DNA from 3 places in the Streptomyces doebereineriae genome. Region 2 is predicted to be linked to each of the others. Evidence: riboswitches for the same ligand, from Rfam matches in the RefSeq annotation. Region 2 holds a riboswitch; each other region holds the start of a gene.
The links. A riboswitch is a leader RNA that binds a small molecule or an ion and turns the genes downstream of it on or off. The one in region 2 is predicted to bind cyclic di-AMP.
Positions count from the first base shown of each region.

Region 1: another riboswitch for cyclic di-AMP. It lies ahead of RNB18_RS24525 (M23 family metallopeptidase); the one in region 2 lies ahead of RNB18_RS48745 (transglycosylase family protein).
Region 3: another riboswitch for cyclic di-AMP. It lies ahead of RNB18_RS48025 (M23 family metallopeptidase); the one in region 2 lies ahead of RNB18_RS48745 (transglycosylase family protein).

Region 1 covers NZ_JAVREZ010000008.1:274,742-284,184, forward strand. Annotated here, with positions in the region: gene RNB18_RS24495 (ATP-binding protein) at 1-1,031, opposite strand, end outside; gene RNB18_RS24500 (MBL fold metallo-hydrolase) at 2,269-3,465, opposite strand; gene RNB18_RS24505 (Glu/Leu/Phe/Val dehydrogenase dimerization domain-containing protein) at 3,642-4,820, shown strand; gene RNB18_RS24510 (TetR/AcrR family transcriptional regulator) at 4,871-5,479, shown strand; gene RNB18_RS24515 (SGNH/GDSL hydrolase family protein) at 5,524-6,309, opposite strand; gene RNB18_RS24520 (DUF6250 domain-containing protein) at 6,452-7,171, opposite strand; gene RNB18_RS24525 (M23 family metallopeptidase) at 7,478-8,398, opposite strand; cyclic di-AMP (ydaO/yuaA leader) riboswitch at 8,401-8,572, opposite strand; gene RNB18_RS24530 (alpha-galactosidase) at 8,870-9,443, opposite strand, start outside.
Region 2 covers NZ_JAVREZ010000035.1:8,381-17,823, reverse strand. Annotated here, with positions in the region: gene RNB18_RS48765 (SurA N-terminal domain-containing protein) at 1-632, shown strand, start outside; gene RNB18_RS48760 (nucleoside triphosphate pyrophosphohydrolase) at 743-1,768, shown strand; gene RNB18_RS48755 (cytochrome P450 family protein) at 1,765-3,093, shown strand; gene RNB18_RS48750 (transglycosylase family protein) at 3,286-4,266, shown strand; cyclic di-AMP (ydaO/yuaA leader) riboswitch at 4,472-4,639, shown strand; gene RNB18_RS48745 (transglycosylase family protein) at 4,643-5,323, shown strand; gene eno (phosphopyruvate hydratase) at 5,617-6,903, shown strand; gene RNB18_RS48735 (FtsB family cell division protein) at 7,004-7,480, shown strand; gene RNB18_RS48730 (DUF501 domain-containing protein) at 7,511-8,041, shown strand; gene RNB18_RS48725 (Ppx/GppA phosphatase family protein) at 8,038-8,979, shown strand; gene RNB18_RS48720 (NAD(P)/FAD-dependent oxidoreductase) at 9,413-9,443, shown strand, end outside.
Region 3 covers NZ_JAVREZ010000032.1:61,842-71,284, forward strand. Annotated here, with positions in the region: gene RNB18_RS47985 (dihydrofolate reductase family protein) at 1-1,080, opposite strand, end outside; gene RNB18_RS47990 (MarR family winged helix-turn-helix transcriptional regulator) at 1,151-1,660, shown strand; gene RNB18_RS47995 (GTP cyclohydrolase II) at 1,785-2,420, shown strand; gene RNB18_RS48000 (response regulator transcription factor) at 2,424-3,074, opposite strand; gene RNB18_RS48005 (sensor histidine kinase) at 3,062-4,213, opposite strand; gene RNB18_RS48010 (hypothetical protein) at 4,287-4,547, opposite strand; tRNA gene RNB18_RS48015 (tRNA-Met) at 4,898-4,971, shown strand; gene RNB18_RS48020 (PP2C family protein-serine/threonine phosphatase) at 5,079-6,164, shown strand; cyclic di-AMP (ydaO/yuaA leader) riboswitch at 6,389-6,546, shown strand; gene RNB18_RS48025 (M23 family metallopeptidase) at 6,558-7,592, shown strand; gene RNB18_RS48030 (aldo/keto reductase) at 7,657-8,610, shown strand; gene RNB18_RS48035 (PrsW family intramembrane metalloprotease) at 8,723-9,443, opposite strand, start outside.

The DNA.
Region 1 (9,443 bases), on a different contig from region 2:
AGAGCGTTCATCCGGTGCTGTTCGTCGACCGGCATGCCGAGCCCGCGGTCCTCCACCTCGACGGCGAGCCCGGAGGTCACGAGGTTGGCGCGCAGCAGCACTTGAGTGTGCGGCGCCGAGAACACCGTGGCGTTCTCGACGAGTTCGGCCAGCAGATGGATGACGTCGGCGACGGCGTGCCCACGCAGCGTGCCGTCGATCGGCGGCACGAGTTTGACCCGTGAGTACTGCTCGACCTCGGCGATGGCGGAGCGCAGCACCTCGGTCATGGAGACGGGGTTGCTCCACTGCCGACGCGAGACGGCACCGCCGAGGACGGCGAGGTTCTCGGCGTGCCGGCGGATCCGGGTGGCGAGGTGGTCGACGTGGAAGAGCCCCTTGAGCAGGTCGGGGTCCTCGATCTCGTTCTCCAGCTCGTCGAGGATGGAGATCTCGCGGTGCACCAGCGACTGAAGCCGCCGCGCGAGGTTGACGAAGACCTCCAACTTCTGTTCGCTGCCGGCCTGGCTGGAGAGCTGGGCGGCCTGGACGACGGCGGTGACGGCCCCGTCGTGGGCGCGGGCCAGGTCGGCGGCGAGCAGTTCGAAGTCGTCGGCGTCCTCGGGCGGACCGCTGCTCGGGCCGCGCCCCGGCGGAATCTCCCCGCGGCGCAGCCCCTCGACCAGGACCCGCAGGTCGGCCTCGCGCCGCGCGCTGCTGCGGCGCAGTGCGCCGACGCGGTCGCTCACCGTCTTGGCGGCGCGGTCGGCCGCCACGGCGGCGATGAAGATGGCCGCGAGGGTCACCGAGACGGCCCCGGTCAGGACACCCCACAGAATGAGGCTGGGTTGTGCCCCGGTGGAGCGGACGGTGAACAGGACGGCCGCACAGCCGCTGAGGGCGACCGCGATCGGTGGGAGCACGGCCAGCCGCAGCAGTTGCGGCCGTATGTGCGTCTCCGGCAGCGAAGGGGCGGGGCGGGCGACCGGCCGCCCGTGCCGCCCGCCCTCACGGCGGTCTGCGCGTGCGGCCGGGGCACGGAGGTGAGACATCGGTGGTGTCCTTGTACTGGTCCGTCGGTCCTGTGGGCCGGAGGGTCCCGGGCCGGCCGGCCCGGTTCGGCGGGCTCCGGCACGTGCCCCTGCCGGTTGCTGGGCGGGGTGCCGAGCGGGGCGCGCGGCATGATCGTCGGTCACCGGCGCGTCGCCTCCGTCCTCCCCGCACCGCGGCTGTTCGCCGTGGGCATGCGTCATGGCGTACCGGTCGAGAGAACCGAAGACTTCAACCCCTCGTTGCCCGGCGGACACTCACAGTAGTCGCCAACGCGTCAGGTGCGAGCGGCACTTGACAAAGTCCCCCGCGGAGCGTCCCGCTCTGGTATGAGGTTTCGCACGACAGATCGACAAGCAGCTCGGCCGGGAATCCCCGAACGAGTGAATACCGATCAGTCCTGGTCAGAAGCGGTCACGAGCGTCCGGCGAGGATCCAGGGGGTACGCGCACCTCGGTCGCCGCGTCAGCCATTTCCCCGCGTACGGCAGACCCGCCAACACCCCTCCGGACCGTTGGCCCGAGCCTTCCCGATTGTCACTGACCGTGTCGATCGGAAGGAGCCCCTGACGAAGTCCTGCAGGGTGACCTCGTGGGGGAACGCGGTCGGGACCGGCAACTGCCGCTCGCCGGGCGACGAACCCGACGTACCCCGAACAGCTGGAGCGCACCGTGAACCCACTCACCCGCAATCCGGCGTCCGTCAACACTGTCGTGGGCCTACGGCCGCGTCCCGTCCAGTCCCACAAGCCCCCGCGGTCACCTCTCGGCGAAGAACCCCATCGACCGACCGGACGGTCACACACTCGCCCTACCCCAGCCCGCACCGGTCGACCCCAGCCGCACGGCCCGCGTCACATCAGCCACGTCCACGCCCGCACAGTCACCTATCGGCGAAGAGCCCCACGGACCGGCCGGACGGTCACACACATCGCCCTACCCCAGCCCACACCGATCGGCCCCACCCACACCGCCCGCGTCACACCACCCACGGCCACTCACACGGAGAACCACCACCTGCGGGCATGGTGCCGAGTCCCCTCAGCGGTGGCGCAACCGAAGCCCCTCCGTCCCCCGCGGTGACGCGCCCGGCCACAGGCCAACGCGGCCCCTCACCCGACTCCCCGCGCCCCTCAGGTGACTGGGCCGCACCCACCCAGGACCCCGGGGAACCCCGCCCAGCCACCACGAACCAGCAGAGCTGCCCCACCGCACGGTGAGGCAGATCCGCGACCGTGACTCAGGCCTCGGCCACAGGTACGGGCTCCTCCGCCACAGGTACAGGCTCCTCCGCCACCGTCGGCAACGCCGCCCACCCCCCGGCCGGCGCCTTCGCCACCCCCCGCCACCAAGGATCGACCGCCGGGGCGGCCCCAGGCTCGAACGGCTCCCCCGGCCGAGGCGTAGCCATCGCGACGCCGGCCTTGTGGGCCAGCAACATCGTCCGATCCGCGGGCTCCGCCCAAGGATGCTGCGCGAGATTGAACGTGCCCCAGTGGATCGGCAGCAGCACCCCCTCCGCCGCATCCCCGCCCTGCAGATCCAGATGAGACTGCACCGCCTCTTCAGGCGTCATGTGAATCTCCGGCCAGAACTCCGAGTAGGCGCCGAGCTGGATCATCGTCGCGTCGAAGGGCCCGAACGAGGCGCCGATGTCCTTGAACCCCTCGAAGTACCCGGTGTCACCGCTGTGGTACACCCGGTGTTCACCACTGGAGACGACCCAGGACGCCCACAGCGTGTGCTGGGTGTTCCGCAGCCCGCGTCCGCAGAAGTGCCGAGCCGGGGTGGCCGTCAGCGCCAGTCCGGCCACCTGGGTCGACTCGTGCCAGTCCAGCTCACGCAGCCGGTCCGCGGACACCCCCCAGTGCTCGAGATGGGCTCCCACACCGAGCGGCACGGCGAAGACGGTGTCCGTCCCGGCCAGTTGCTTGATCGTGGGCATGTCCAGGTGGTCGTAGTGATCGTGGGAGATGACGATCACATCGACCGGCCCGAGCGCGGCGAGCGGCAGGGGCACGGGGTGCAGCCGCTTGGGCCCGGCGAAGGGGAACGGGGAGCACCGCTCGCCCCATACGGGGTCGAACAGCACGCGCCGTCCGTCGATCTCGGCGAGCACGCTGGAGTGCCCCATCCAGGTCAGTCGCAATCCCGTGGCGGGCGGCTTGGAGAGGTCGGCGAGCGTCGTGGCATGGACGGGGATCCGGCCTTGCGGCGCCCGCTGCTGCCGGGCGTCGCTGTCGAAGTAGCCCTTGGCGAAGTCGATCGCCGACCCGTCGGGCCGGATCCTGGCGGTTCCGCCGGGGTTCTGGAAGACACCGTCTTTGAAGTGGGGGGATCTGCGGATACGCGCCATGCGCTCACCGCTCGGGTCCGCACCGAAGGCCGCGGGCTGCAGCGCGCGGAGCCCGGAGCTCAAGGGACGGAAGCCGGTCACGGTACCTCCAGGTGGAGTCGCTGAGGCATCCATTATGGTCCGCCCCTCTGACAGTGCCGGAGTCTGTCCGGTCACACGGGTAAGGACGCCGTCGGAGCGGATCACGTTGACAGGGCGCGGCCGGATGCCAATACTGACTCCCCGTTCAGTAGCCGTCCGCCCGCACCGGAGCCCGTGTGACCACCCCCTTGTTGTCGCTCACCTGGACCGACCACGTCACCGGCCACCAGGGCTTCCTCGTCGTCGACCGCCTGGTACGGGGTGTCGCCAGCGGCGGCCTGCGGATGCGCCCCGGCTGCACGCTGGACGAGGTCACGGGGCTCGCCCGCGGCATGACCATGAAAGAGGCCCTGCACTACGACCCCGAGGCGCGGTACATCCCGCTGGGCGGCGCCAAGGGCGGCATCGACTGCGACCCCCGGGACCCGGCGGCGTACGGCCTCCTCGTGCGCTACCTGCGCGCCATGCGGCCGTACGTCGAGAGCTGCTGGACGACCGGCGAGGACCTCGGTCTCAGCCAGGACCTGGTGGACCGGGCGGCCGCGGAGGCCGGCCTGGTCTCCTCGATCCAGGCGGTCTATCCGCTGCTCGACGACGAGGCCACTGCCCGGCGCCGGCTCGCGGACGCGTTCGCCGTCGAGGTCGACGGCGTCGGACTCGATGAACTGGCGGGCGGCTGCGGGGTCGCCGAGTCGGTGCTCGCGGCCCTGGACCTGGCCGGAGTGCCGTACGCGGGCACGTGCGTGGCGGTGCAGGGCCTTGGCACCATGGGCGGGGCCACGGCCCGCTTCCTCACGCGCGCGGGGCTCACCGTGGTGGCCGTCGCCGACATCAAGGGCACGGTCTTCAACCCCGCGGGGCTCGACGTCGAAGCGCTGCTGGCCGCCAGGGACACCTACGGCACCGTGGACCGCTCCGCCCTGCGCCCCGCCGACCGCGAACTGCCCGGCGACGCCTGGCTGTCGCTCGACGCGGAGGTACTCGTGCCCGCGGCGGTGTCGTACACGATCGACACCCGCAACCAGGAGCGGATCAGGGCCCGTTGGATCGTCGAGGCGGCCAACATGCCGGTCCTGCCCGCGGCTGAGGCGCTGCTGGCGGCGCGCGGGGTCACCGTACTGCCGGACGTCGTGGTCAACTCCGGGACCAACGCCTGGTGGTGGTGGACCCTGTTCGGCGACATCGGCGCGGACGCGGACGAGGCCTTCGCGCACATACGGCGTTCCATGCGTGCCCTCGTCGAGCAGTTGCTGACCCGCGCGGAGGCGGACGGGATCTCGCCGCGCGCCGCCGCCCACGCACTGGTCGCGGATCGGCTGCCGGTGATCGCGGACCGGTTCGGCTGGTACCGCTGACCTGGGCCCTCGGGGCGGCGCCCCACCGAGCGACGGCTTAGGGTGACCCCGTGGCGAGAGTGCGGTTGACAGTGGCCGAGCGGCGCGAGGAGCTGCTGCGGGCCGCCATCGAGCAGATCGAGGCGCGGGGCGTGGCGGCCGTCAGGATCGCCGACGTGGCCTCGGCGCTCGGAGTCAGCAACGCCCTGGTGCTCTACCACTTCTCCACGAAGGAGAAGCTGGTCGCCGCCGCGTTCACCTACGCCGCCGAGGACGATCTGGCCCATCTGCGCAAGCTCCTGGGCCGCCGTACCAGCGCCCTGCGTCGGCTGCGGGCGGCCGTTCGCTGGTACGCGCCGACGGGCCAGGCCAAGGGCTGGCGGCTGTGGATCGAGGGCTGGGCGGTGGCCCTGCGCGAGCCGGCGCTCCAGGAGGTCACCCGCGACCTCGACAGGCGCTGGAAGGCGGCACTCGCGGAAGTGATCGCCGAGGGCGTGGCCGCGGGCGAGTTCCACTGCCCGGACCCGCAAGCCACAGCCCTGCGCCTCACCGCCCTCCTGGACGGCCTGGCCGTCCAACTGACGTCCTACGCGGGCGCGGTGCCCAGGTCCCGGGCCCAGGCGTGGGTGGACGAGGCCCTGGCCCGCGAACTCGGGCTGGACGGCACGGGATCCGCATAGCGGTGGCAGGGCGAAATCCGCCCGGCCCCGGCCACGCGCACAGCTCAAGCCACCGAAGCGATCCGGGTCTTGATGTCGTCCGGCGACAGCACGCCCTTGGCCGTCACGTGGTCCCCGGAGGACTCCCCCCGCAGCCGACGCCCGATCCACGGCACCAGATACTCCCGGGCCCAGTGGACGTCGTCCCGTCGCACGTCCAGCGGACCTCGCGGCGGAAGCGGCGGCCACTGCTGGTCCGGGTCGGCCGGGACCTCGAGACCGAGGACCTGACCCGCGCGGAGGGCCACACGCGTGTGCCCCTCCGGGGAGAGGTGCAGCCGGTCGCCGTCCCAGGCCCGCCGGTCCTGAATGGTCTTCAGGGACCACAGGTCGAGCACCGGACATCCGTACCGGTCGGCGACGGCCCGCACATGTCCGTTGTACGTGGCGATCTTGCCCCGCAGATGCTTGAGCACGGGAACGCCACGCGTGTCGAAGCCGGTCGTCACCATGACCGTGCCGCACGCCTCGGTGAGCCGGGCGATCGCCCGCTCGAAGCGCTCGGCGACCTCGTCGGGGTCGGTTCCGGGCCGGATGATGTCGTTGCCGCCGGCGCAGAACGACACCAGGTCCGGTGCCAGTTCGACGGCCTGCGGAAGCTGGTCCTCGACGATCTGGTCGAGCAGCTTCCCGCGTACGGCGAGATTGCTGTACCTGAAATCGCCCTCGGGCCGCCGGTCCGCGAGAAGTACCGCGAACCGGTCGGCCCATCCGACGAACGCCCCGTCGGGGCCGGGGTCGCCGACGCCCTCGGTGAAGCTGTCCCCCACCGCCACGTACGACCCGATCACTGAACTGCTGTCATCCTTCGAATCGTCTGCCACAGCCGTTCATGATTCACCTTCGAATGTGACCTACGCGACCGTAGGAAGGGCTTGACGGGCGGTGAGATAAGCCACTCCTAAAGTGTTCACCAAACAAGGAATAGGTCTCTCATCGGGAACGTTGACGCTGCGACCGCCATACCCTGAAGTCGCTGATACGGAAGTGGCTCCACGTGGTCCGGAACGCGAAGTGCCCAGTCGTATAAGGCTCCGGGTCGTTGTAGTCGAAGACGAGTCGCCCGTTGTTCCACCACTGCACCTTGGAGCCGTCGGAGACGATCCGCACCCGGTTCGGCTCGTTCGCGGTGAGCAGCGGCTCGGTGTAGTCGTAGATCAGCGGTCGCACACCGGGCTCCCCGACGTATCGGCGCAGCCGTGTCGTGGTGTTGTAGTTGGCGCCGTAGCCCGAGTAGTACGTCTTCAGGTAGTCGTACTCCGCGAGCGCCCCGCCCCGCCGGGTGGCGAAGAGGTCGTCGGGGGACCGGACGTCGACCGCGTTCCAGAAATTGTTCAGGTCGGACACCCGGTCGTTGGCCCCGCCCGCGGAGACGGGTGTGGCGGTGTACTCCAGGACGTACGGCCCTTCGAGTGGCTGCCTGAACCAGATCGTCGCGCCCGCGGGCACGTCGACCTCCAACACCCCGCGCTGCGCGGTGACCGTGCCGCCCTGCTCCAGTTCGACGGCCCAGCGACCGAGGCCGTGGCGGAAGTCGTCGTGGGCGATGAGGCGACGGTGGCGGGGCGAGGCGCTCGCGGTGACCGCGGGGGCGAGGGCGGCCAGGGCGGTGCCGGCGGCGAGGGCTCCGAAGGCTCTACGGGTGGTCGTCATGCGAGAGCGTTCCTTCCGGGGACGGCCCGGGCGCACGAGGGGTCTCGGAGCCCAGGCGACAGTCGGGGTACGTGGATTGCAGAGAGTGGGTCGCCGGACACAGTGACCTCCCACAGTCTAGAAAGCGCTTGCCCCACTACGGAGTTCACTCTGTCCCCACCCTCCCCCGCCTGTCGACGCCCTGAGCGCGCCTGCCACAAGAACGCAATGAAGTGATCATGAAGGCGCGGACCGGCTCAGACCGGGAACACCGAAGGCCGGACCCGGGGATCGGGGTCCGGCCTTCGGTGGCACAGGGGGGCGTTGTCAGCCGACGGCGACACCCTTCGAACGGAGGTAGGCGACCGGGTCCACGTCGGAGCCGTAGTCCGGCGTGGTGCGGATCTCGAAGTGCAGGTGCGGGCCGGTGACATTGCCGGTCGCGCCGGACAGGCCGATCTGCTGACCCTCGGTCACGGCCTGTCCGGCCGAGACGGAGAGCTGCGACAGGTGGGCGTACTGCGCGTAGTAGCCGTCGTTGAGCTTGATGACGACCTGGTTGCCGTAGGCGCCGCCCCAGCCCGCGGAGACGACCGTGCCCGCGGCCACGGCCTTGAGCGAGGTGCCGGTCGGGACGACGAAGTCGACGCCGGTGTGGTAGCCGCTGGACCACATGCTGCCCGCCACGCGGTAACCGGTGCCGATGGTGGCGCCGGTGACCGGAAGGGTGTAGCCACTGGAGCTGGTGGTGGCGGAGCTCTGGGTGGCGGCCGTCGAGTTCGAGGACGACTTCGACGCCGCCTTCTCCGTCTTCTTCGCCTTCGAGGAGGACGAGGAAGCGGAGGACTCGGTCTTCGTGGTGCTCGTCCTGGCCTTCTTGCCGATCGAGAGCTTCAGACCGGGGTGGATCAGCGACGGGTCGTCTCCGATGGCCGAGCGGTTGTCGGCGTAGAGCTTCTTCCAGCCACCGCTGACGTTCTGCTCATCGGCGATCTTCGAAAGATAGTCGCCGACGCGCACCGAATAGGTGCGCACAGTCGAGGTCTTCGCGGCCGTCTTTTCAGCGGACTTCTGCGCGACCGGAAGCGACTGAACGGCCTTTTCCGACACGGACTGGGGGGTGGCGGCGTGAGCGCCGGTGGCCCCCATGAACGGGAGTGCGAGAGCGGCGCCTCCGGTTCCGGCAACGGCTATCGAGCGGGTGAAGCGCTGGGACTTCGGACGGCGGTGCTTACCCTTCGCGGGCATGGTGAATTCCTCTCCGGCGCCTGCGAGGTGAGCTGTCGGGTGCGAGCTGGAGATGCCCGGCCGCGTCGAGACGCGACTTAACCCCAAGCCGTTCCGGAGACCGGAACAGGCGAAACTACCTGTGGGTCCCCCGCTCCTGCCGTGCACGGGTGAGTGAGTGAGCGGAATCCGTTCGGCGGCAGGATTGGGCGTCCGACCGGATCGGTGGCGAACGTAAGCGAACAAGACGCAAAGGGACAAGTGAGAGGTTCCCTGTGTATGCGTTCCTGTTGATCCCTTAAGAGAATTACCGGTCACGCTGCGTGGATCGGGCGCCCATTACCCGGCCTGAATCCCCTTGTAGAACCTGCGAATTACGTGAACATGACGGGCGACACACCGTCACGGATATGACGCTCCTCACGTCACGAATTCACAGGAACCCTGATTCCGGAAGGAGTTGGAAGGAAGCTATTAATTCGGACAGAAGCCCTAGATGCGACGCAGTCGGATAACCGTCGCATCGAGGTCGCCGCGCAAACCGGTACGAAGTCCGTGATGCAGCAATACGGCCCCTCGGTGCACTTCGCCCGTTTCGGGGCATTCGTACGACGCCGTCGGGTCGAGTCCACGCAGCCGCAACGCCGGGACCGGCTCGCCGTACTGCTGCGCCTGGAGCCAGGCGAGGACGACGGACTCGCCCCCGAGGACGTACTGCACCGCACTCAGGCCGCCCCGCGGAGGCCTCAGCCGGTAGAGGTCGCCGCGCTGCACCAAGGGCCGGATCTCCTTGTAGAGAGCCACCCACCGCCCGGCCTCGGCGAGCTCCTCCTCGGTCCACTCCGCGAGGTCCCCGCCGACCCCGAGCACCCCGGCCATCGCGCTCACGAACCGGAACCGCAGCGAGCTCACCCGGTCGTTGAGCTGGGTATTGGGGCTGTCGGTGACCCAGGCGGCCATCACGCGCGCGGGGTGGATCTGACTGAAGCCGTACTGAATGGCCAGGCGGTCGAGCGGGTCGGTGTTGTCCGAGGTCCACACCTGGTCGGTGCGGCTGAGCACCCCG
Region 2 (9,443 bases):
GCACCGCGCTCGTCCTCTCCGCCGCGCTCGCCGCCGCGGCACCCCTGCTCACCGCGTGCGGAAGCGACGCGCATCCCGGCGCCGCAGCCGTCGTCGGCGGGCAGCGGATCACCGTCGCGCAGCTGGAGAACCGGGTGACCGAGGTGCGTGACGCCCAGCGGGCGGCCGTCACCGACGAGGCGCAGTACGCGCAGGCCATCGCCAAGACCGGCACCCTCACCCGCGACGTCCTGCACGGCATGGTCCTCGACCAGGTGCTGCACCGGGCGGCCGAGAACGCGGGCGTGTCCGTCAACCGCAAGGAAGTCCAGGAGCTGCGCTCCGGCCTGGAGGAGCAGGCGGGCGGCGCCAAGGGCCTGGAGACGGCATGGCTCCAGCAGTACGGCATCGCCCCGGAACGCCTCGACGAGAACCTCCTCCTCCAGCTGGAAGCCCAGAAACTCGCCGGGAAGCTCGGCACCGGCACCGGCGACCCCGCCTTCTGGAACGCCCTGAGCAAGGCGTCCAAGCAACTTGACGTCGACCTCAACCCGCGCTACGGCACCTGGGACGTCGCGAAGAGCACCCGCGTCGACGCGAAGACCCCGTGGGTGCGGGAGGTCACGACGACGGGGAGCGAGCAGAGCGCGTAGCCGGACCGAGGCAGCCCTCACGGCAGGTGGATGATCGTACGATCACCCCGCCACTCCCTGCCTGTGGACAAACTGATCGCTCCGTCGACGCCGTGCGTTAGCTTCGAACTGTGAACGCAACCGGCTTCGAGCCCGCCCCTGACCAGGACCCCGACACGGCGTCCGCCCCCGGCCGCATCGTCCTGCTCACCACCAGCCACCGCGTCGCCCCCGGCCTGCTGTCCTGGCCCGCCTGGCAGGCGCTGCACGCCGCCGACCGTGTGCTGTGCGCGGACGGAGCCCACCCCCAGCTGCCGTATCTGAGGGAGGCGGGGATAGCGGTCGACGAGACGTCCCCGACCGCCGAGGAGCTGGTCGGAGCGTGCGCGGGTGGACACACGGTGGTCGTCGTGGCCACGGGCGAGGGCGAGCCGGCCCTCACGGACGGTCTGGCACGCCTCGCCGGATCCGGACGGATACAGATGCCCGAGCTGGAGCTGCTCCCCGCCTCCTACGACCTGCCCGGTGCCCGGCTCCTCGACCTCGTCCAGGTCATGGACCGGATCCGCGCCGAGTGCCCGTGGTCCTCCCAGCAGACCCACGAGGGCCTCGCCAAATACGGCATCGAGGAGGCGTACGAACTCGTCGAGGCCATCGAGGAGGGCGACCGCGACGAACTGCGCGAGGAACTCGGGGACGTCCTGCTCCAGGTCGTCTTCCACTCCCGCATCGCCGAGGAGGACCCGGACGCCCCCTTCTCCGTCGACGACGTCGCCGGCGGCATCGTCGCCAAGCTCATCCACCGTCATCCGCACGTCTTCGGCGACGAGACGGCCAGCACGCCGGAGGAGGTCAAGGCGCACTGGCTGCGCACCAAGGCGATAGAGAAGCAGCGCAGTTCGGTGACGGAAGGCATCCCCCTCGGCCAGCCCGGCCTCGCCCTCGCGGCGAAGCTGGCGTCGCGGGTGCGCATGGCCGGCCTGGACGTCCCGCTCCCGAAGACCGAGGGCATCGGTTACGAACTCCTCGTCCTGGCCGCCCGCGCCGAGGCGGAGGGCGTCGACCCGGAGGCGGCCCTGCGTGCGGCGGCCCGCCTGTACCGGGACGCGATCCGGGAGGTCGAGGCACCCCACCCGCCGGATAACGTCAAGGAGTGACCGACCAGCCCCGAGCCAACCCCGCCGGCCCTGCGACCCCCGGCACCCCCGCGTGTCCTGCCGTCCCCGCCGCCGCGACTCCCGCCCCCGAGTTGTTCTCCTGGGAGTTCGCCACCAACCCCTACCCCGCCTACGCCTGGCTCCGCGAGCACGCCCCCGTGCACAGGACCCGGCTGCCCAGCGGGGTGGAGGCCTGGCTGGTCACCCGGTACGCCGATGCCAAGCAGGCCCTCGCCGACCAGCGGCTCAGCAAGAACCCGGCCCACCACGACGAGCCCGCGCACGCCAAGGGCAAAACGGGGATCCCGGGGGAGCGCAAGGCGGAGCTGATGACGCATCTGCTGAACATCGACCCGCCGGATCACACCAGGCTCCGACGGCTCGTCAGCAAGGCGTTCACGCCCAGGAGGGTCGCCGAATTCACGCCGCGAGTGCAGGAGTTGACCGACCGTCTCATCGACGGGTTCGCCGCCACCGGCACCGCCGACCTCATCCACGACTTCGCCTTCCCGCTCCCCATCTACGCGATCTGCGACCTGCTCGGCGTCCCGCGCGAGGACCAGGACGACTTCCGGGACTGGGCGGGCATGATGATCCGTCACGGAGGAGGCCCACGGGGTGGGGTCGCGCGGTCCGTGAAGAAGATGCGCGGCTATCTCGCCGAGCTCATCCACCGGAAGCGGGAAGCGCTGCCCGACGAGCCGGCCCCGGGCGAGGACCTCATCTCCGGGCTGATCCGCGCCTCCGATCACGGCGAGCACCTCACCGAGAACGAGGCCGCGGCAATGGCCTTCATCCTTCTGTTCGCCGGTTTCGAGACCACGGTCAATCTCATCGGCAACGGCGTGTACGCCCTCCTCACCCACCCCGAGCAGCGGAACCGGCTGCAGCAGTCCCTGGCCGACCGGGAAAGAGGCCTTCTGGAGACCGGTGTGGAGGAGCTCCTGCGGTACGACGGCCCGGTCGAGCTGGCCACCTGGCGGTTCGCCACCGAGCCCCTGCGGATCGGCGGTCAGGACATCGCGGCCGGTGACCCGGTGCTCGTCGTGCTCGCGGCGGCGGACCGGGATCCCGAGCGGTTCGCCGACCCCGATGTGCTCGATCTGTCCCGCCGTGACAATCAGCACCTCGGTTACGGCCACGGCATCCACTACTGCCTCGGTGCCCCGCTCGCCCGCCTGGAGGGGCAGACCGCGCTCGCCACCCTCCTCACCCGTCTCCCGGACCTGCAACTCGGGGTGGATTCAGCCGATTTGCGCTGGCGTGGGGGGCTCATCATGCGTGGACTGCGTACTTTGCCCGTGGAGTTCACGCCCGTCCGGTAATCGACCGAGGGGTCCGGCCTATCCCCGCGCGGGGCCGCGTAAACATGACGCGACCTCAAGTCTGTGATCTTCACGTGATCTACGCGGCATTAACTTGTGACAAGTGATCGAACCCCTATACGTTCACGGACCAGCGCGGTGCCCTGCAACATCCGCCGCGCAGGTCCCTGCTCTCTCGGGAAAGGTCCCCTCATGCTCTCCGGGAACGGTCGTCACCGTCGCCCCCGTCAGGCTCCGGCTCTCCTCATTGCGGCCGGTGTGACGGGATCCGCCATCGCGATCCCACTGCTTGGAGCGACCGGAGCGAGCGCCGCCACCGGCACCACCTGGGACCGGGTCGCGGAGTGCGAGAGCGGCGGCTCCTGGAGCGCGAACGACGGCAACGGCTACTACGGCGGCCTCCAGATGTCCCAGGAGAACTGGGAGAAGTACGGCGGCCTCGAGTACGCCAAGACCGCGGACCTGGCCAGCCGCAACCAGCAGATAGCCGTGGCCGAGAAGCTCCTCGCGGACCAGGGCATCGCCGCATGGCCGACCTGCGGTCTGCTCAACGGTCTCAGCAAGGACTCGGGCTCGGCGGATGTCGACACGGGTCTGGAGAGCGGGACGCCCTCGGCTTCGGCCTCCGGCTCGTCGGAATCATCCGATTCGTCCGGTTCCTCCAACTCGTCGGGCTCCGAGGAGTCTTCCGGTCTGCTCGACGCGCTGGACGGCTCGTCCGCGACTCCCTCGCCGTCGGCCACCTCCTCCAGCGGCGACGCTGGTTCCGCCAAGTCGGACAAAAAGAACTCTTCGAGTTCCGAAGGTTCCGCCACGGAAGAAGCGCAGCCTTCCGACAGCTCGCCCGTGGTGAGTCCAGAAGAGGATGAAGCGGACAAGTCGTGGCAGGAGGGCAGCTCTTCGGCCCTCGTGGACGTCGGCGCCCTCGGCTCCGGCAAGCACCGGGGCGGCAGCGCCGAGGGGAGTGCGACGAAGAGCACGGCTTCCGCCACGGTCGGCCGGCACGCCGCCCGTACCTACACCGTCCAGGAGGGCGACTCCCTCGCCTCCATCGCCGACTCCCTTGGCCTCGACGGCGGATGGCGCGCCCTCTACGCCGAGAACAAGGACCGTATCGGGGCCGACCCGAGCAACATCGTCGCCGGTCAGGCGCTCGACACAGGGGTTGAATAGGGCTGAAAAGCCCAGAAAAACAGCGGGAGTTCACGTCACACTTCGCACCGAATGTCCACTTTGGTGAAAGTGTGGGATGAGTCTCAGAAGCCCTGATCGTCTTTGAAATTCCGCCGAACGCGTGTCTACGGTCGTGACCGCTCGGCAACCCGAGCCCCGTCTGTCGCAACGCCGAATCCTGCCAGCGGCCGTACGGGAACAGTCGTCGCGTCAAGCGCCGTAGGCAGGAGCGGGGGACCCAAGGTAAGCGCCGGACCCAGCAGTTCACGCTGGACCGGCTTGGGGTGAAGCCGCGCACCGCAGGGTGCGCGACCGGGCAACTCAACCGGCCCGAACCCGACAGCTCACCTCGCAGGCGTCGGTGAGGGGATCCACCATGCTGTTTTCCGGTAAGGGCAAGCACCGTCGTCCGTCCAAGGCCACCCGCGCCGCCGCGCTCGCCGGTGTCACCGGTGTCGCCATCGCCGCCCCGCTGATGGCGGCCGGCAACGCCTCCGCCGCCACCGCCTCCGAGTGGGACACCGTCGCCCAGTGCGAGTCCGGCGGCAACTGGTCCATCAACACCGGCAACGGCTACTACGGCGGTCTCCAGTTCTCGGCCTCCACCTGGGCCGCGTACGGCGGCACGCAGTACGCCGCGCAGGCCAACCAGGCCAGCAAGTCCCAGCAGATCGCCGTCGCCGAGAAGGTCCTCGCCTCGCAGGGCAAGGGTGCCTGGCCGGTCTGCGGCACGGGCCTGTCCAGCGCCACCTACAGCGGCGGCAGCAGCTCGTCCTCCTCCAACAGCTCCTCGAACACGAGCAGCCGTTCGACCGAGGAGCAGAGCGCCTCCCGTTCGACCGACCGCCCGGCGGCCAAGAAGACCGTCACCACCCCGACCGGCAAGAAGGTCAAGAAGGGCGACGGCGAGTACAAGGTCGTCAAGGGTGACACCCTCAGCTCGATCGCCGAGAAGCACCAGGTCAAGGGCGGCTGGCAGAAGCTGTTCAAGCTGAACAAGGACATCATCACCGACGCCGACTTCATCTACCCGGGTCAGCAGCTGCACCTGAAGTAAGACCCAGCCGAACCACAGCGCCCTCACATCCGTGTCCTTCATGATGAAGGCCTCGTGAGGGTCCCCCCCCGTCCCCACGGGCTCCCCGCTCCGGTGCGTGTTCCCCCGTACGCACCGGAGCGGGGTTTTTCATGCGCCGCTGCCGGGACGTCTTTGTTCAGTTCAGAAACAATTTACTCTCGGTTCTGTCCACGGGGCGGTCCACACGGTGGCCGATCCACCGGAGCCGGTTAGGCTCGGTCTCGCAGAACCCACCGCGGTCCCGGCGGACCGTGTCACACCCCAAGAAGGAGATGCTCGTGCCGTCCATCGACGTCGTCGTAGCCCGGGAAATCCTGGACTCCCGAGGCAACCCCACGGTCGAGGTCGAGGTCGGCCTCGACGACGGCAGCACGGGTCGTGCCGCCGTTCCGTCCGGCGCCTCCACGGGTGCCTTCGAGGCCATCGAGCTCCGCGACGGTGACCCCAACCGCTACCAGGGCAAGGGTGTCGAGAAGGCCGTCCTCGCCGTCATCGAGCAAATCGGCCCGGAGCTCGTCGGCTACGACGCCACCGAGCAGCGCCTGATCGACCAGGCCATGTTCGACCTGGACGCCACCGACAACAAGGGCTCGCTCGGCGCCAACGCCATCCTCGGCGTCTCCCTCGCCGTCGCCCACGCCGCCTCCGAGGCCAGCGACCTCCCGCTCTTCCGCTACCTGGGCGGCCCGAACGCGCACCTGCTGCCGGTGCCGATGATGAACATCCTGAACGGCGGCTCGCACGCCGACTCCAACGTGGACATCCAGGAGTTCATGATCGCCCCGATCGGCGCGGAGTCCTTCTCCGAGGCGCTGCGCTGGGGCACCGAGGTCTACCACACCCTCAAGAAGGTCCTGAAGAGCAAGGGCCTGTCCACCGGCCTCGGTGACGAGGGCGGCTTCGCGCCGAACCTGGAGTCCAACCGCGCCGCCCTGGACCTCATCCTCGAGGCCATCAAGGAAGCCGGTTACATCCCCGGCGAGCAGGTCGCCCTGGCGCTCGACGTCGCCGCCTCCGAGTTCTACAAGGACGGCAAGTACCAGTTCGAGGGCAAGGACCGCTCAGCGGCCGAGATGACGGAGTACTACGAGGAGCTCGTGGCGGCCTACCCGCTCGTCTCCATCGAGGACCCGCTGTTCGAGGACGACTGGGCCGGCTGGAAGGTCCTCACCGACAAGCTCGGTGACAAGGTCCAGATCGTCGGCGACGACCTGTTCGTCACCAACCCGGAGCGCCTGGCCCGCGGCATCGACGACGGCGCCGCCAACGCGCTGCTCGTCAAGGTGAACCAGATCGGCTCGCTCACCGAGACCCTGGACGCCGTCGAGCTCGCCCAGCGCAGCGGCTTCAAGTGCATGATGTCCCACCGCTCCGGCGAGACGGAGGACGTCACCATCGCCGACCTCGCCGTCGCCACCAACTGCGGCCAGATCAAGACCGGCGCCCCGGCCCGCTCCGAGCGCGTCGCCAAGTACAACCAGCTCCTGCGCATCGAGGAGATCCTCGACGACGCGGCGGTGTACGCGGGCCGCTCGGCCTTCCCCCGCTTCAAGGGCTGACCCCGGCAGGGCTAAGCCTTAGCCAGTCGTACGTACGTCCCCGTACCGGTCCCGTACCGTGTGCGGGGACGTACGCACGTAGAAGGGGAGGCGGAAGCCGATGGCTGTGAAGGACCGGGACCGTTTCTCCACCGCGACCAGGATCAGACTGCTCGGCGAGCAGACCGCGGCCCGTGTCTACCGCTCCCAGACCAAGCGACAGGCCCGCCGCTCCCGGCTGACCGGCCGGGCCGCGCTGCTCGCGCTCGTGCTGTGCACGCTGGTGGTGGCGCTGGCGTACCCGATAAGGGAGTACGTCTCCCAGCGCGCCGAGATCGCCGATCTGCAGCGGGAGAAGGCGCAGGCCGCCGAGCGGGTGGAGAAGCTGCGCGACCTCAAGGCGCGCTGGCAGGACGACACCTACGCCGAGCAGCAGATCCGGCAGCGGCTGCACTATGTGATGCCGGGCGAGACGGGCTTCGTCGTGGTCGACCCGGGCGCGGCCAGGCAGTCGCACACCGACCTCGGGACCGCGGACCGCCCCTGGTACGCGAACGTCTGGGACGGGGTCGACAAGTCCGACGCCTCCGACCAGTGAACCGACCGATGGACCGATAGAAAGACAGGCATGGAAACGCCTCCGCCCTCCACTCCGCGAACCGAGCCGACCGACGCGGACGTCGAGGCCTTCAAGCAGCAGCTCGGCCGGCCGCCGCGCGGACTGCGCGCGATCGCGCACCGCTGCCCCTGCGGTCAGCCGGACGTGGTGGAGACGGCTCCCCGCCTCCCCGACGGCACGCCCTTCCCGACGACGTACTACCTGACGTGCCCGCGCGCCGCCTCGGCGATCGGCACCCTCGAGGCGAACGGCGTCATGAAGGAGATGACGGAGCGGCTCCAGACCGATCCGGAGCTCGCGGCGGCGTACCGGGCCGCGCACGAGGACTACATCGCCCGCCGTGACGCCATCGAGGTGCTGGAGGGCTTTCCGAGCGCGGGCGGCATGCCGGACCGGGTGAAGTGCCTGCACGTCCTGGTGGGCCACTCGCTCGCCGCGGGCCCGGGCGTCAACCCGCTGGGCGACGAGGCGATCGCGATGCTGCCGGAGTGGTGGCGCAAGGGCGCCTGCGTGTCCCTCGCAGAGGAGAACGCCCAGTGACCCGCGTCGCCGCCGTCGACTGCGGTACGAACTCCATCCGCCTCCTCGTCGCCGACTGCGACCCCGAGACCGGCGAACTGGTCGACCTGGACCGGCGTATGACCATCGTGCGGCTCGGACAGGGCGTCGACCGGACCGGGCGGCTCGCCCCCGAGGCGCTGGAGCGGACCTTCGCCGCGTGCCGGGAGTACGCGGAAGCCATCAAGGAGCACGGGGCCGAGCGGCTGCGGTTCGTCGCCACCTCCGCCTCCCGGGACGCGGAGAACCGGGACGAGTTCGTGCGCGGGGTCCTCGACATCCTCGGGGTCGAGCCCGAGGTCATCTCCGGGGACCAGGAGGCGGAGTTCTCCTTCACCGGGGCGACCAAGGAGCTGGGGGGCAGCGACCACCTGGCCAGGCCCTACCTCGTGGTGGACATCGGCGGTGGTTCGACGGAGTTCGTGGTGGGCGACGACCATGTGCGCGCCGCACGCTCCGTCGACGTGGGCTGTGTGCGGATGACCGAGCGGCACCTCGTACGGGACGGGGTCGTCAGCGACCCGCCCACCGACGCGCAGATCGCCGCCATGCGGGCCGACGTCGAGGCCGCTCTCGACCTGGCCGAGGAGACCGTCCCGCTGCGCGAGGCGCGCACGCTGGTGGGGCTCGCCGGGTCCGTCACCACCGTGTCGGCGATCGCGCAGGAGCTGCCCGAGTACGACTCGCAGGCCATCCACCACTCCCGGGTCTCCCACGACCGCGTCCGTGAGATCACCGACTGGCTGCTGCACTCCACCCACGCCGAGCGCGCGGCCGTCCCCTCCATGCACCCCGGGCGCGTGGACGTCATCGCCGCCGGGGCCCTCGTACTCCTGTCGATCATGGAGCGGATCGGCGCCGAGGAGGTCGTCGTGAGCGAGCACGACATCCTCGACGGCATCGCGTGGTCGGTCGCGTAGGACTCTGCCGAGCACCTCTGCTGAGCAGGGAGAACAACGTATGAGCGCGTCCGGGGGGCCCTTCGGGGCCCCTCTTTGACGTGTCGCCGGGAAAGTTCGTGAAGTTCTTCACAAGGAATTGGGCCCTGTCGGACGACGAATCTGGTCCGGTTGACCCTTCCGGGGTCCCAGCACCCGTGTGAACACGTTCAAAACGGGGGGATGCGGACCTTGGGCGAGGGTCGCGTGAGGGGGTTGCGCGGGTCTCTCACAGGAGGGCTTTCGGTGCAGAGAGGCAGCTCACGCGGCATTGACAACGGGTCGCCCTATACGGTGGTTCCCATCTCGCGCCATGACCTGGATCACGCGAGTCGCGGAGGATAACACACCCTCTGCAAGAGCTTGTGAAGGGGCGCACGAGCGACCCCCCTGGGGCGGGTGGATACTCGATGGCATGAGCACCACGGAGCGTCCCAGGATCCTCG
Region 3 (9,443 bases), on a different contig from region 2:
CAGCACCACCACGTCCACGCCCGCCCCCGTGAGCAACCCCGTGCCGTCGGCTCCCGCCACGAACGTGTCCGGCTCCCGCCACGCCGTCACCACCCGGCGGACCCCCGCGTCCAGGATCAGCCGGGCGCAGGGGAAGGGCCGGGAAGCCCGCCGGGTGCAGGGTTCCAGGCTCGTGTACACCGTGGCCGTGGCCAGGCGGGGGTCGGCCGGATCGATCTTCGCCAGGGCCGCCTCCTCGGCGTGGACCACCGGATCGCCGGCCTCCCTGGAGTGGCCGCGGGCCAGCTCCGTGCCGTCGGCGGCCACCACCACCGCGCCCACGCTGAACGCCGTCCGTGAGGGCGGGCACCGGGTCGCCAGCTCGCAGGCCAGGGAGAGCCAGTGGCGGTCCGCGGGGGACGGGTGCAGGCCCGTACCGGGGGCGGTGGGTTCGTAGCGCATGAGGACCACGTCCTCGATCCGGCGGGACTCCACCAGGCGGAGGCGGCCCGACTGGTAGGTGCCCGGGCCGAAGAGGCGGGGGGCGTCCGGGGTGCCCACGAAGAGGGGGGCGAGGACCAGCTGCAGCTCGTCCGCCAGGCCCTGCTGGAGGAGCTGGGTGTGGACCCGGCCGCCGCCTTCCACCATCAGGCGGTCCACGCCGCGCTCCTCGTGCAGGTGCTCCAGCAGGCGGTGCCAGTCCAGTTCGGGGCCGAGAGAGACCACGTCGGCCGCGAGACCGAGGGAGCGGGCGCGCTCCGCGCCCTTGTCCGTCGTACAGACGAGCTTCTCGCCGCCCGTGTGCCAGAAGTTCGCGGACGGGTCCAGGTCTCCCGAGCCGCTGACCGTGACCTTCAGGGGGTACGGCGGCTTCCCGGCGGCGACCCGGGCCGCGCGGCGTGCCTCGGAGTTCACCAGCAGGCGGGGGTTGTCGGCGCGGATCGTGCCCGCGCCGATGAGGATGGCGTCCACGGAGGCGCGGACCTCGTCGACGCGGTCGAAGTCGGCCGGGCTGGACAGCAGGAGGCGGTCGGGGCCGGTGTCGTCGAGGTATCCGTCGAGGGATACCGCGGCGGAGAGGAGGACGTAGGGGTGGGGCATCGGGGGCTGTCCCTCTCGCATACGGATGGCGGGGCTTGGTTAAAGTTTGAAGCAAACCTACACTGGGGACATGACGACCCGCTGGCTCAGCCCCGACGAGCAACGCGCCTGGCGCGCGTACATCGCGGCCGCGTTCCTCCTGGAGGACACCATCGACCGGCAGCTCCAACAGGAGGCCGGCATGCCGCACGTGTACTACTCCATCCTGGCCACCCTCTCCGAGGTACCGGAGCGACGGCTTCGGATGACCGAGCTCGCCGAGGGGCTGAAGATCACCCGGCCCCGGCTGACGTACGCCGTCGCCCGGCTGGAGAAGGACGGGCTGGTCCGGCGCGAGAGCTGCCAGTGGGACAAGCGCGGCAGCGTCGCGGTCCTCACGGACGAGGGTATGACGGTGCTGGAGCGGGCGGCGCCCGGGCATGTGGAGACGGTCCGTGCCGCGCTCTTCGACCGGCTCACCCCCGAGCAGGTGGGGCAGCTGGAGGAGATCTTCACGAGCGTCACCGAAGGGCTCCTGGGTGACGGCGGCGGCTCCGAGGAGGTCCCCTGGCGCCGGCGCTCGTCCCCGTCCTGCTCGTAGGGAACGCCCCGCGTGACGAGCGCCATAAATCCATTGCTTCAAATTTAAAGCATGGGGTAGGGTCTCGGATCAGTAGAACTGCTTCAAATCTGAAGCAGGTATGCCTACGAACCGGAGTACCCGCATGCCCGACCTGCCCGCCGCCACCCAGCGCTCCCGCGTCCGCGTCCCGCTGCGCTTCGGGGACGGCTACCGCGTAGACGCCGAGCTCGTCACCTTCCACGGCCTGACCGACGGCCAGGAGCACCTCGCCGTCGTCCTCGGCGACCCGGGCCCCGTCCCCCTGGTGCGCCTGCACTCCGAGTGCCTCACCGGCGACGTCTTCGGCTCCGCCCGCTGCGACTGCGGCCCGCAGCTGCGCGAGGCGGTCGAGCGCATCGCCGAGCGCGGCGGCGTCCTGCTCTACCTCCGCCAGGAGGGCCGCGGCATCGGCCTCTACAACAAGCTCGACGCGTACGCCCTTCAGGACCAGGGCCTCGACACCTACGCCGCGAACACCGCGCTGGGCCTGCCCGAGGATGCCCGCGACTACACGGCGGCCGCGCAGATGCTCCGGGCCCTGGGCATCGGCGAGCTCGACCTGCTCTCCAACAACCCCGACAAGGCGGGCCAGTTGCGCGACCTCGGCATCGACGTCCGCGACCGGGTCCCCACCGGCGTCTTCACCACCGCCCACAACGTCCGGTACCTGCGCGCGAAGGTCCTGCAGACCCAGCACACGCTGCCGCTGGGGGAGTTGACCGAGCTCGGCGTCGGGTGAGCGTCACTTGGGCGTGTGCGCCAGATACGCCAGTACTGCCAGCACCCGCCGGTGGCCGCTGTCGCTCGGCGGCAGGCCCAGCTTGAGGAAGACGTTGCCGATGTGCTTGCTGACCGAGCGCTCGGTGACGACGAGGGCCTTCGCGATGGTGGTGTTGTCGTGGCCCTCGGCCATGAGCTTCAGCACCTCGCGCTCGCGCGGGGTGAGGGAGTCGAGGGGGGTGTCGCGGCGGCGGGTGAGGAGTTCGGTGACGACCTCGGGGTCGAGCGCGGTGCCGCCGGCCGCGACCCGCTCCAGCGCGTCGAGGAACTCGTCGACCCGGCCGACCCGGTCCTTCAGGAGATAGCCGACCCCGCTGCTGCCACCGCCCAGCAGTTCGGCGGCGTACGACTCCTCGACGTACTGCGAGAGCACCAGCACAGGGAGTCCGGGGATCCGCTCCCGCGCCTCGAGGGCGGCCCGCAGCCCCTCGTCGCGGAAGCCGGGCGGCATGCGCACGTCGAGCACCGCCACGTCCGGCCGGTGCTCCAGCACAGCGGGCAGGATCTCCGGACCGGTGCCGACGACGGCCACCACCTCGTGCCCGGAGGACGTCAGCAGGAGGACGAGCCCCTCTCTCAGGAGGGCGTTGTCCTCGGCGATCACCACACGCACGGCAGCTCCACATCGATCACGGTCGGGCCCCCGGCGGGGCTGGTCACTTCGAAGGTCCCGTCGAGCGCGGCGACCCTGCGCCGCATCCCGAGCAGCCCTGAACCCGCGGACTCGTCGGCGCCGCCCCGGCCCTCGTCCCGCACCCGCACGGTCAGGCCGCGCCGGGTACGGGCGAGCCGGACCTCGGCACGGTCCGCCCCGCTGTACTTGGCCACATTGGTGAGGGACTCGGCGACCACGAAGTAGGCCGCGGCCTCCACCGCCGCGGGCGCCCGGGTGCCCGCCTCCAGACCGCCGTCCTCGACGCCGACCGTGAGCCCGCTGCTCGACGCCAGGGCCCGCACCGCACCGACGAGACCCCGGTCGGTGAGGATCGGCGGATGGATGCCGCGCACCACCTGCCGCAGCTCCGTCAGCGCCTGTTCGGCCTGGTCCTGGGCGTCGTCCAGCAGTCTGCGGGCGGCGTCGGGGTCACGGTCGTAGGCCCGCTTGGCGAGTCCGATCCGCATCGAGAGCGCAACGAGGTTGGCCTGGGCACCGTCGTGCAGGTCCCGCTCGATGCGGCGCAGTTCGGCCTCGTGTGCGGCGATGGCGTCGGCCCGGGTCTCCTTCAGCTCCTCGACCCGCCGGGCCAGCCTGGCCTTCGGGGAGGGCATGAGCAGCGCGGTCGACCAACGGGCCTCGGTGTCCGCGAGCTTCACGATCAGCGGCAGGACGACCGGGCTGCGGCGCAGGGCCCCGGCCCACACACCGTCGACCACCAGGCCGAGGGGCCACAGCGGGAGGGCGAGGGCGAGGAGGGCGCCGTAGAGGTAATAGGCGACCATCCAGCGCAAGTCCCTGAGCGTGCCGGGGTCCTGCACGGAAATCCGCAGCTGCTCGCGGAGCGTGCCGGTCATCGGCGGGTACGCCTCGGGGATCTCCCTGCCCGTCCACAGGGCGGTCAGGTTGCGCTTGGCGCCGGCGATCCGCCGTATCAGCAGCACGGCCTCGGGCAGCAGCCAGCAGCCGACCACGGCGACCGTCCCGATGGCGGCGATCAGCAGCACGGTGATGAAGATGTACACGCCGAAGCACATCGCCGCGGCCACCACGAGGTGCACCGTCGCCATCGCCGCACGCTGCACCGACTTCCACATGCGGCTCACGCTAGATGATCGAGCCCGGGCGCACGGTGTAGCCCGCTACACCATCGGGACGCCCGAGCGGGGCTCACTCCGGGCGGCCGTCGTGACCGTCGCCGTGGTCGCGGACCCAGTTCCGGTGGGCGTTCGATCCCTCGCGGCCGGGAGAGAGCTTCAGTACGGCCCCGTCGTCGATCTGCTCCAGGCTCGTCACCACATAGGGAGAACCCGCCCGCACTGCCAGCCGGATGCTGCCGTTGCCGAACTCCGTCACCCGCAGGGTCCGGCCGCCGGAGAGCGGGATGTCCCGCTTGTCGATCTCCACCGGTCGCTCGTCGTCTGCCGCCATGACCCCCTCCTCGCTTCCGTGAGGGGCGCCACGGTACGCCGCCCTCGCCGGGCCGACCGGACCCGCGCCGCCTGCACAAGGGACCCGCTCCTCCCGTCCGGCAGCGCACGGTCACACCCCGCAGAGGCCGCCCACTTACGGCAGTCCGGCGAATCCCCGCCCCCCGGCCGTGCCGGGGCGCGGTGGTCCGCTCCACGGGTCCGGCCCCGGAGGCCGTCCTCGACACCATGGTGAACCGGCTCGGCGTCTCCGTCCCGGCCGCGCACAAGCTCGCCGAGGAGACCCGGCCGCCTCCGAAACAATCCTGGCGCGAACCACCCCGCGGATGACGTATGCTGGTCACACAACGACGCGGGGTGGAGCAGCTCGGTAGCTCGCTGGGCTCATAACCCAGAGGTCGCAGGTTCAAATCCTGTCCCCGCTACTCACGGCTCAGGGCCGGAGTCCAGTTACTGGACTCCGGCCCTGAGTGTTTCCCCCGGTCGGGCCACCCCGCTCGCCTCCCGCTCCCGCTCCGGGAAACCTGGAGGCGTGGAGCAGGAGGGGCCGATCTCGTACGCGCGCACCTTCGTTCGCCTGCTCCCGGCGCTGCTGCTCGTCGCGGGTGGGTGCTACGACTACCTCACACCGTCCCAGTTCTCCGCCGCGCCCCTCTTCACCGCCGCGCCTCTGGTCGCGGCCCCGCTCTACTCCAGGCGCGGCACCGTCCTCACCGGCCTCGCGACCGTCCTCGTCGTCCTCGCGGTCCACCTGCGGCTCGGCATCCTCCTCGAAGTCGACGCCGTCACCGAGACGGTCACCGTGGTGACGGTCGCCGTCCTCGCGGTCCTCATCAATCTCCTCGTCCGCCGCAGCAGCGAACGCCTCGCCTCCCAGCGCGAGATCGCCGAGGCCGCACAGCGGGCGGTGCTGCCCGGGCCCGCCGGGCGGATCGGCGGGTTCGACATCGCGGTGCGCTACGAGGCGGCCCAGGCGGACGCGTTCATCGGCGGGGACCTGTACGCCGTGCAGGACAGCCCGCACGGCGTACGGATGATCGTCGGGGACGTGCGCGGCAAGGGGATGGGGGCGGTGGCGGCCGTCGCGATCGTCATCGGGGCGTTCCGGGAGGCCGCCGAGCGGGAGACCACGCTGGAGGCCGTCGCCCGGCGGCTGGAGCGGGCGCTGGCGCGGGAGGCGACGCGGCGGGACAGCGTCGAGGTCTTCGAGGGGTTCACCACGGCCGTCCTCGCCGAACTCCCGCACGACGACGGGGTCGTACGGATCGTCAACCGCGGGCATCCGCCGCCCCTGCTGCTGCACACCGACGGCACGGTGCGCGCGCTGCCCGCCCAGGACCCCGCGCTGCCGCTCGGCATGGGCGACCTCGGCACCTGGCCCGACCGGGGCGAAAAGTACGGCTTCCCCGGCGGGGCCACACTGCTGCTGTATACGGACGGACTGTCCGAGGCGCGGGACCGGCAGGGGCGGTTCTACGACCCCGAGGCGCGGCTGGCCGGGCGCGCCTTCCGGGAGCCCGGCGCGCTGCTCGCCGCCCTCGTGGGGGAGGCGCGCCGGCATTCCGGTGGCTTCCTCACCGACGACCTGGCGCTGCTCGCCGTGCGACGGCCTTTGTGACGTGGGGTGAGCGGGTGAGCGCCCTCCGCATAACCACTGACGCGCAGTCAAAACCTGTGGGTTGCCTGAGGTGAGGTCAACTCGCCCGTTTTTCACCGTTCATGGGCCGTAAGTCCTGCCGGATTTCGTTAATGATCAAGCGGAACAGCTTGGAATCGGGCCCCCGGGTCTATTAACGTTCGATAACGCAGCGCGGTCGTCCCAGCCGTCACAAGAGATGGCTCCGTGCTCACGCGCCGAATTCCGCAAGGGAACCGGGGAACCACCAACTTGGGGTGAATCGCTCGTACTCCGCCGTGGCAGCACGGCGGGTATACGCGCGTAGGAGACCTTCCTGCTCCGAACCCGTCAGCTAACCCGGTAGGCGAGAAGGAAGGAAAGGAGTGCGCCCACGTGGCGAACCCGCCTGCCCCTGAGGCTCCGTTCGAGCCCGGTCAGCGCAGTACAGACACACTTGTGTACGGCGGCTACCGCGCCGACGACGAGGCCCCGCTGGGGGAGTGGAACCCCACCGCGGAGACCCTCCCCGCCGTACGTGGCCGGCATCGCGTCGCCAAGCAGCGTGGCGGAGGATTCGCCCGCAGCTCCACCGTTCTGGGCGTCGGTGTCATAGCCGCCGTCAGCGCGGGCGGGATGGCCAGCGCCAACACCGGCAAGCCGCCGGTCACGATCTCCATGCCCGACCTGCCCTCCGTGGGTTCGCTCATCTCGGACGACGCCGACTCCGCCGCGGACGACACGAGCGCCTTCAGCAGCGTCGGCGCCACCACCGCCGACACCACCAAGGGCACCTCGGACGCCGGTGAGGCACTGCGCTCGCGCATCCTGGCCCAGGCCGAGCGGCAGCAGGACCAGATCGACACCAAGGCCGCCCAGGCCGTCGCGGCCGCCGCCGAGAAGGAGGCCGACGCGGCCGCCGCCAAGGCGGAGAAGGACGCTCAGGAGAAGGCCGCCGCCGCGAAGAAGAAGGCGGAGGAGGCGGCCGCGAAGAAGGCCGAGGCCGAGCGCCTGGCCGAGCTCGCCAAGCAGTACACGCTGCCGACCTCGTCGTACACCATCACCTCGACCTTCGGTCAGGCCGGTTCGCTGTGGTCCTCCGGCTACCACACGGGCCTCGACTTCGCCGCGCCCACGGGCACGCTCATCAAGGCCATCCACAGCGGCACCATCACCGAGGCCGGCTGGGCCGGTTCCTATGGCTACCGCACGATCCTGACCCTCGACGACGGCACCGAGCTGTGGTTCTGCCACCAGTCCTCGATCAGCGTCAGCGTCGGCCAGAAGGTCAGCACCGGTGACGTCATCGGCCGCGTGGGCGCCACGGGCAACGTGACCGGCGCGCACCTGCACCTGGAGGTCCACCCGGGCGGCTCGGCCGACGGGATCGACCCGATGGCGTGGCTGCGCGGCAAGGGTCTCAACCCCTGAGGTTTACGGCGATTTAGCGCCCGTTGCGGAAGGCGGGCGTCCGCTGCTTGCGTTGACGTAGGACATGACTGCTTCTCCGCTTCGCAAGCTCGGCTCCTCCGACCTCGAGGTCTTCCCGCTCTCCCTCGGCGGCAACGTGTTCGGCTGGACGGCCGACGAGTCCCAGTCCTTCGCCGTCCTCGACGGGTACGCCGCCGCGGGCGGCAACTTCCTCGACACGGCCGACTCCTACTCGGCCTGGGTCGACGGCAACTCCGGCGGTGAGTCCGAGACCGTCATCGGCAAGTGGGTGGCGGCGCGGGGCAACCGCGACGACCTCGTCATCGCCACGAAGGTCAGCCAGCACCCCGACTTCCCCGGCCTGACCGCCACCAACATCAAGGCCGCCGCCGACGCCTCGCTGCAGCGCCTGGGCACCGACCACATCGACCTCTACTACACCCACTTCGACAAGACCGAGGTGCCGGTCGAGGAGATCATCGGCGCGCTGGACGAGCTGGTGAAGGCGGGCAAGGTGCGGGCGATCGGCGCCTCCAACATCTCCGCCGCGCGCCTCGCGGAGTCCCTGGCCTTCTCGGACCGCGAGGGCCTGGCGCGCTATGTAGCCCTGCAGCCCCAGTACAACCTGGTCTCCCGTGACACCTACGAGGGTGAGCTGCAGGCGGTGGCCGCGCGCGAGGGCCTCGCCGCCGTCCCGTACTACGCCCTCGCCTCCGGGTTCCTCACCGGCAAGTACCGCCCCGGCGCGACCGTCGACAGCCCGCGGGCCGCGGCGGGCGCCGGCAAGCACCTGGACACCGAGCGCGGGCAGAAGGTGCTCGCGGCCCTGGACGACATCGCCGAGGCCCACACCGTCCCGGTCGCCACAGTCGCCCTCGCCTGGCTCGCGTCCCGGCCGACGGTCGCGGCCCCCATCGCTTCCGCGCGTACGGCGGCACAGCTGCCGGCGCTGCTGGGGGTGGCGGAGCTGGTGCTGACGGAGGAGGAGGCGGCTCGCTTGACGGAGGCGTCGGCCTGACTCGAGCGCAGGGCCCGGCCGACGGTGCCGGGCTCTGCACGGTCGGCGCCGCGGTCCGCGCGGCGGAGTGGCCGCGCCGAGCAGGGCGCCCACGGTTCCTGTTGTGGTCGAGCTACGTCCGGTACGGGTTGTACGCGGGGTACGGCACCGTCGGGTGGGCCGGTTGGGCCGGCTGGACCGGGTGCGGCGGATAGCCGTACACCCCGTACACCGGCCAGGGCGGCGCGGTCACCGGGACCGGCGGCGCCGTCATCCGGGCGGCGTGGTCCAGCGCGGGTCGCGCGACGTCCCGCCGCCGCCACAGCTCGTGCAGCAACTCCCGCTCCCGTACGACGAAGTCGGCGTTCGCCCGCCCGAGCCGCCCCCGGCGCCGCAGGAACGCCAAGGACGTCGCGTACGCCTCGTACTGCGAGACGGCCCGTGCCGCGGCCCGCCCGCCGAACTGCCGACGCGCGTACTCCCGCGCCATCCGTCGCGCCCGCATCGAGCCCAGTACATACGGCTCGGTCGGCGCCAGCCACCCGGCGACGGCGTACGCGGGCAGTTCCTCGCGCACGGTTTTCAGCTCCCGCTGCCGCGTCCAGATGACCAGCCAGGTCAGCAGCGCGAACGCCGGCACCATGAACATCGCGTACACCGCGAAGAACCCGTACTCCCCGAGCGTCGAGGAGCCGTTCCACATCGCGTGCATGCCCATCGCGAGCAGCAGCCCGGACAGCGGGACGAGCACCCGCCGTACGTGCTGACGTTCCGCCGAGAGCGCGGAGATGCCGAAGCCGATGCCGGTGAGGACGGTGAACAGGGGGTGCGCGAACGGTGACATCACGACGCGC